Regions from separate parts of the Methylobacterium sp. CM6247 genome, predicted to be linked through region 3. Evidence: predicted binding sites of a transcription regulator. Region 3 holds the regulator's gene; each other region holds the start of a gene.
The links. Region 3 encodes PhoB, which activates phosphate uptake and scavenging genes when phosphate is short. Its sites were predicted from a motif close to TGTCATNNANCTGTCAT; they were not measured.
Positions count from the first base shown of each region.

Region 1 (2,262 bases), 1.9 Mb from region 3:
GCGAGAGGCCGTCGAGCAGGCCCGGCAGATGCGCCGCCAGAACGGCCGCGTAGGCCGCGTCGTCGACGCCATCTACGAGGCCCAGATCGAGGTCGCCGGGGATCTTGCGCGTCGGGTAGTTCTTCTCCGCATGGACCGAGAACGTGAACAGGTCCGGTGAGCCGGCGAGGCAATCGGCGGTGCCGTCGCCCTGATGCACGTCGCAATCGACCACCAGCGCCCGGCGGATCGCGCCCTCGTCCTGAAGCGCCAGGGCGGCGACGGCGACATCGTTGAACACGCAGAAACCCGCGCCGGTCTCCCGCCGCGCATGGTGGCTTCCGCCGGCGGCGCTGCCGGCGAGGCCATGTTCCAGCGCGAGCCGCGCCGCCGCGAGGGTGCCGCCGGCCGAGGCACACGAGCGGGCCACGACGCTCTCATCCACCGGAAGGCCGATCTCGCGCTCGATTTCCCGCGAGACCGAACAGGACAGGACGGCATCGACGTAATCCGATCGATGCGCGCGCTTCAGCATGTCCGCGTCGGCCGGCTCCGGTCTGACGAAACCGGCGGGGGCGAGGCCGAGCGCCGCGAGCGTTTCGGCGAGACGGCCATATTTCCGCATCGGAAAGCGATGCCCCTCCGGCAGGACGGCCTGATAGGCAAGGTGAACGACGATGGGCGGGGTCATGCCGGATCGAACCGGCCGGGCCGAACGGCAGTTCCGCGAATGGCCACGGGTCTCGTCTCGCTCACGCCCTGGCCTTCCCTCTGAGGGGCGGCAGATCGGGGCCGCGCCGCTGTCATACGACTGAAATAGCCCGTCTGTTACGGCCTTGGGCAGGGGCTGGTTCCGTCAGGTGGCGGAGGCCCGGAGGGAGCGCGGCATGTTCGGCAGTATCGAGACCGGCGCGATCGTCGCGCTCTCGCTCTGTGCCGCACTGACCTCGGTCAATCTCCTCAGCATCGCCATCGCCGCATGGCGCATTGGCCGGAATCGCGGGACCCCGAGCTTTCCCAGCGCCGCGCCCATTTCCCTCGTTCGCCCGGTCTGCGGCCTCGAAGCGTTCAGCGAGGAGATGCTCGAGCGCGGCTTCCATCTCGACCACCCGGATTACGAGCTGATCTTCTGCGTCGCCGATGGCCGTGATCCCATCGTGCCGCTCCTGCACCGCCTGATGGCGTCCCATCCCACGGTGCCGGCACGGCTCATCGTCGGCGACGAGCGGATCAGCGACAATCCCAAGCTCAACAATTGCGTGCGGGGCTGGGAGGCGGCCCGCCACGAATGGGTGGTGCTGGCCGATTCCAACGTCCTGATGCCGCCGGACTACCTACAGCGGCTGCAGGCGTCGTGGCGGCCCGATACGGGCCTCGTCTGCTCCACGCCCATCGGCGCACGGCCGCACGGTTTCTTCGCCGAACTGGAATGCGCCTTCCTCAATACGCTCCAGGCACGCTGGCAATATACCGGCGAAAGCCTCGGCCTCGGCTTCGCGCAGGGCAAGAGCATGCTCTGGCACAAGCCCTTCCTGGACGGGCATGGCGGAATACGTGCGCTCGCTGCCGAGATCGCCGAGGATGCGGCGGCGACGAAGCTCGTTCGCGCGGCCGGCAAGCGGGTCCACCTCGTGGCGTCGCCCTTCGACCAGCCCCTGGGCACCCGCGCGTTCCGCGAGGTCTGGTCGCGGCAGGTCCGCTGGGCGCGGCTGCGCCGGGTCACCTTCCCGCACTTCTTCGCGCCCGAGATCGGCTCCGGCACGGTGCTGCCCTTCGCGATCGCGGCCCTCTGCGTTCCCAGCACTCCAGTCCTGACCGGCGTCATCATCATGGCGATGCTCTGGTACGGGGCCGAATACGCGCTCGCGGCCCGCGCCGGGTGGCACCGCTCGCCCCGGCTCTTCCTCGCCTTCCTGCTTCGCGACGCCATCCTCCCAATCATGTGGGTGAGCGCCTGGATGCAGAGCGCCATCGTCTGGCGCGGCAACGCCATGGACATCCGCCCCAAGGAGACGCCGCGCCTGCGCACCCGCGCCACCGCGGCCTGACGGCGGATACGGCGGACTCCGAACCCGGCTCAACGGCACAGACTTATTCGATACAGTCTCTGGAGTTTTGTCCCCTCACCGTCATTCCGGGTCCGCGGAGCGGAGCGCGGAATCCAGAGCCGCAACCTGTGCTCGACATGGCAGCCTCGGTGGTTCTGGATTCCGGGCTCGCCGTCGGCGACCCGGAATGACGGAGGTGTGCCGACGAATGTCACACCATCGCGCTCTCACCTGA
Region 1 is NZ_JBTXKX010000003.1:103,637-105,898, forward strand. Features, by position in the region: gene ACYQOP_RS01330 (histone deacetylase family protein) at 1-670, opposite strand, end outside; gene ACYQOP_RS01335 (ceramide glucosyltransferase) at 867-2,027, shown strand.
Region 1: a site for PhoB is predicted at 781-797, ahead of ACYQOP_RS01335 (ceramide glucosyltransferase). Genes of this name have one in related genera too.

Region 2 (2,262 bases), 3.0 Mb from region 3:
ATCCGGCAGGACGTCATCCGGCCCAGCGGGGCGAAAGAGGTCGGTATCGACTCCCCGCGTCCAGCGCATCAGGTTACCGAACCCACGGGAGGCGAGGTCACGCTCGAGGGATGGGGTCGATACCATCGTACCGCTCGCCGCGCCGTGGAAACGCCGCAGCCAGGCGTAGCTCCAACTCTCCGGAACGGGCGCGCGGGCGGCGAGATATTCGGGAAAGCGCGTGTGGTAGCTCGTGGTGAACGGGCGGCCATGCGAGAGGCAATAGCGGCGGGTCGCGTAACCGACGGTCCCCTCGGTCGCCACATGCACATGGGTCGGCGCAAGATCGGCCCAGAGGCGTGCGACCTTACCTTTCGTGGCGTAGGAAAGCCGTATCTCGGGATATCCCGGAAGCGGCACCGAAGCGAAATCCTGATGGGTCAGGAACACCGTCTCGAACCCGAGCTCGCGGCCGGCGCTCGCCATGTTCTCGAGCGAACGGACCACCCCGTTGACCTGCGGGTGCCAAGCATCGGTGGCGATCAGCAGCCTCACGCGACCGCCCTTGCCGGATTCGAGAGGACCGCGCCTCGTTCCGCCTCTTCGGCGGCAGCGCGTGCCCGCAGTACGCTCGGGTAATGCAGCACCTCCATGGTGCCATCGTAATGCTCGACGATGGCGGTGCAGGATTCCACCCAATCCCCGGTGTTCAGATAGGTCAGCCCGGCGATCTGGCGGTGAGCGGCATGGTGGATATGTCCGCAGATGACGCCGTCGGCGCCCACGCGCTTCGCCTCCGCGCTCAAAAGCTCCTCGAACTTTCCGATGAAATTGACGGCGTTCTTCACCTTCAGCTTCGCCCAGGCCGAGAGTGACCAGTAGGCGAGGCCGAGGCGGCGCCGGATCGTGTTCAGATGCGTGTTGATGAAGAGCGCGAACGTGTAGGCTCCGTCGCCCAGGAAGGCGATCCATTTGGCATGCCGAACGACCATGTCGAACTGGTCGCCGTGGATGACGAGGTAGCGCTTGCCGTCTGCCGCGACGTGGATCCGGTCGTCCACGACCTCGATCCCACCGAACGTCATGCCGAGATAATCTCTCAGGAATTCGTCGTGGTTGCCGGGGATGTAGATCAACGTCGAGCCTTTGCGCACTTTGCGCAACAGCTTCTGCACCACGTCGTTGTGGCTCTGCGGCCAGAACCAGCCCGATTTGAGCTGCCAGCCGTCGACGATATCGCCGACGAGGTAGATCTCATCGGCGTCGTAATCCCGCAGGAATTCCAGCAGTAACCCTGCCTGACAGCCCTTCGTGCCCAGATGCATATCGGACAGGAAGAGCGTCCTCACGCGGATCGTCTTCTCTGTATCTTCGCCCACGACCCACTCCGAATGGCTTCGGTGCGTTGAGCCAAACCGGATTCCCGTATCAGTTTGATGACGCGACCTCTGCTCGCTTCGCAGCGGACCCCTTTCAAGCAAGGCGCAGAGATGCTGCGTTGCGCCACAAATTTTTTGAGTGGCGACGAAGTTTTTTGCATTTTCCTTCGACCGCGAACCTCGGCATAGTCAGGTCCAAGGTGACCCACCGGATCGCGCTGGAAAGCGTGTGTCCGGAGCCCGCACGAGGCAAAATCAAGGTCGCCGACGAGGTGAGAAACGACGTCCACGGCCATGGGAGTGTGCGAACACCGCGCGCCCCGGCCAACGGAGAGAGGCTTGATTCAGTCGAAGGCGGTTGCGTCGAGCATTCCGGATCTCGCGGGCATCGAAGATGCCTCGGGGCTGGCCTCACGCCACCCGTCGATTGACGCGGACCATGCCATCGCATCCGGCCGGAAAAACGTGAGCCGGGCGTTCGGCAACGTTGTCGTATCCTCATCCAAAGCTTAGGAACCGCACTGGCGTCGACCCAAGCCGGATCGCGACCTTAGACCACCGTATTCGAACCCAGCGTCGTGCGCTGCGTGCACGCGAACCAAAGAAGAACCGGAGACACAACATGGCGGCAACGAGACGACCGGGTCGGAATCATCTGTTCGTTCCGGGCCCGACGAACATTCCTGACCGCGTTCAGCGGGCGATGATCGTCCCCTCGGAAGATCACCGTTCGGTCGACTTCCCGACGCTGACCAAGCCCCTGTTCGAAGAGACCAAGGCGGTCTTCGGCTCCACCGAAGGCACCATCTTCCTGTTCCCCGCGTCCGGCACCGGCATCTGGGAATCCGCGCTGACGAACACGCTGCACCGTGGCGACAAGGTTCTGACCTCGCGCTTCGGCCAG
Region 2 is NZ_JBTXKX010000003.1:5,025,236-5,027,497, reverse strand. Features, by position in the region: gene ACYQOP_RS24870 (glycosyltransferase) at 1-534, opposite strand, end outside; gene ACYQOP_RS24865 (UDP-2,3-diacylglucosamine diphosphatase) at 531-1,358, opposite strand; gene ACYQOP_RS24860 (hypothetical protein) at 1,698-1,871, shown strand; gene ACYQOP_RS24855 (aminotransferase class V-fold PLP-dependent enzyme) at 1,981-2,262, shown strand, end outside.
Region 2: a site for PhoB is predicted at 1,405-1,421, ahead of ACYQOP_RS24865 (UDP-2,3-diacylglucosamine diphosphatase). Genes of this name have one in related genera too.

Region 3 (2,262 bases):
CTGTCCATCGACCTGCGCGAGACGGTATCGGCGATCCGCGTCTCGAACGATCTTGAGCGGATCGGCGACTTGTCCAAGAACGTCGCCAAGCGTGTGGTCGCCATCGCCGATCAGATCCAGCCGCAGAAGATCGTCATCGGCGTCCAGCATATGGGCGATCTGGTGCAGGAGCAGCTGAAGGACGTCCTCGACGCCTATGGCAGCCAGGACGTGAAGGCCGCCCTCGACGTCTGGGAGCGCGACGATTCCATCGACGCCCTCTACAACTCGCTCTTCCGCGAGCTGCTGACCTACATGATGGAAGATCCGCGCAACATCTCGTTCTGCACGCATCTCCTGTTCTGCGCCAAGAACATCGAGCGGATCGGCGATCACACCACCAACATCGCCGAGACGATCCATTATCTCGTCACCGGCACGAACGAGCTCGCCGAGCGGGACCGCCCGAAGAACGACGCGTCGAACTACGCCACCGTGTCGATGCCCGCCAGCGCCTGATCGCTGCCCCTGCCGGCCGCTCCAGCACACGCTCGGCGCGGCCGTCGCGTCCATCCGGGACGGTCGCCATCACCCCGAAAACATCCGCATGAACACGCGCATCCTGATCGTCGAGGACGAGGAGGCCCTCACTCTCCTCCTCCGCTACAACTTGGAAGCGGAGGGCTTCGTCGTCGATTCCGCCGCGCGGGGCGACGAGGCCGATCTGCGCCTTCAGGAGCAGGTTCCCGATCTCGTCCTGCTCGATTGGATGATGCCCGGCCTGTCCGGCATCGAGCTGTGCCGCCGCATCCGCGCCCGGCGGGAGACCGAGCGGCTGCCGGTGATCATGCTGACGGCGCGGGGCGAGGAGGGCGACCGCATCCGCGGCCTCGGCACCGGCGCCGACGATTACATCGTCAAGCCGTTCTCGGTGCCCGAGCTGCTCGCGCGGGTGCGTGCGCTCCTGCGCCGGGCCAAGCCGACCCATGTGTCTGACCTGCTGGTGGCCGGCAATATCGAACTCGACCGGGTCAGCCACCGCATCCGCCGGCAGGGCCGCGAGATCCATCTCGGGCCCACCGAGTTCAAGCTCCTCGAATTCCTGATGCAGAGCCCCGGCCGCGTGTTCTCGCGCGAGCAGCTGCTCGACGGGGTCTGGGGCCACGACGTCTATATCGACGAGCGCACGGTGGACGTCCATGTGGGCCGCCTGCGCAAGGCGATCAACCGTCCGCGCCAGAGCGACCCGATCCGCACCGTGCGCGGCTCCGGCTATTCCTTCGACGAGATGTTCTCCACGGACGAGTGAGGCCACGGCCGGCTTCGCGCCGCTCCGTCCGGAACGAGCGTCCCCATCGTGACGATGGCGGGTCGCCTTGCCCGCGGGCGATCCTCGCGAACCGATGCCATTCCGGCCGCCACGAGATATCGCGTTCGATCTCGGACGTCTGTCCGTTCCGGCATGTGCTCGCCCCCGGAGGGGGCAGGCATTCACCCATCTGGCTGGCAGCATGAGCCCTTCTTCCCTTCCAGGGGAGGGGGAACGATCGCGCCTGTCGAATCCTCCTGGATAGAGGGAGCTGCCATCGGGCAGATGTCTGAATCCGTCAGCCCTGGGGGAGGAGATCCGACGTTTGGTGCCCGCTGCCGGGTCTACTTTCGGCCCAACGTCGACGGACCCTGCGGCCGCCGCCATCCGCTGAGAGCGGACATTGATCATGGGCGGAAAGGACCGCTCCACTATGCGGTTTATCCGCTTTCGATGTCGCTACGTCACCTTGTCAGGTGACGTCGGGCTTCAGCACCCGCGTGTCATACCAACCGAGACGACGGTCATCGGCGGATCGCAAGGTGAGTTGAGCGACCGGAGCCCCGACTTCACGATCGACCAAGCGAGACCGGCGATCGGTCGGCCCATAGAGATGAGCCTCCCCCCATTGTCGAAGCGCGACGATGACGAGGAACAGGCCGCGCCCCTTCTCGGTCAGGACGTATTCCCGGTAGGCGGTCCCGTCCGAGGCGGGCGCCGTCTCCAGAATTCCCCGTTCGGTCAGGTCGCGAAGGCGGGTCGCCAGCATACCTTTGGCGATGCCGAGACCATTCTGGAACTCACTGAAGCGCCGAACACCGTCGAAAGCATCGCGGATGATGAGGAGCGACCACCAGTCGCCAATGACATCGAGCGCGCGCGCAACCGGGCAGCCGGCGTTCCAGAGGCTGACGCGCTTTGCCACGAAGGTACGCTCCCGTTCCAAGCTGGTCTCAATTTAGAACTGGAATGGA
Region 3 is NZ_JBTXKX010000003.1:2,043,523-2,045,784, forward strand. Features, by position in the region: gene phoU (phosphate signaling complex protein PhoU) at 1-498, shown strand, start outside; gene phoB (phosphate regulon transcriptional regulator PhoB) at 587-1,288, shown strand; gene ACYQOP_RS10435 (winged helix-turn-helix transcriptional regulator) at 1,761-2,213, opposite strand.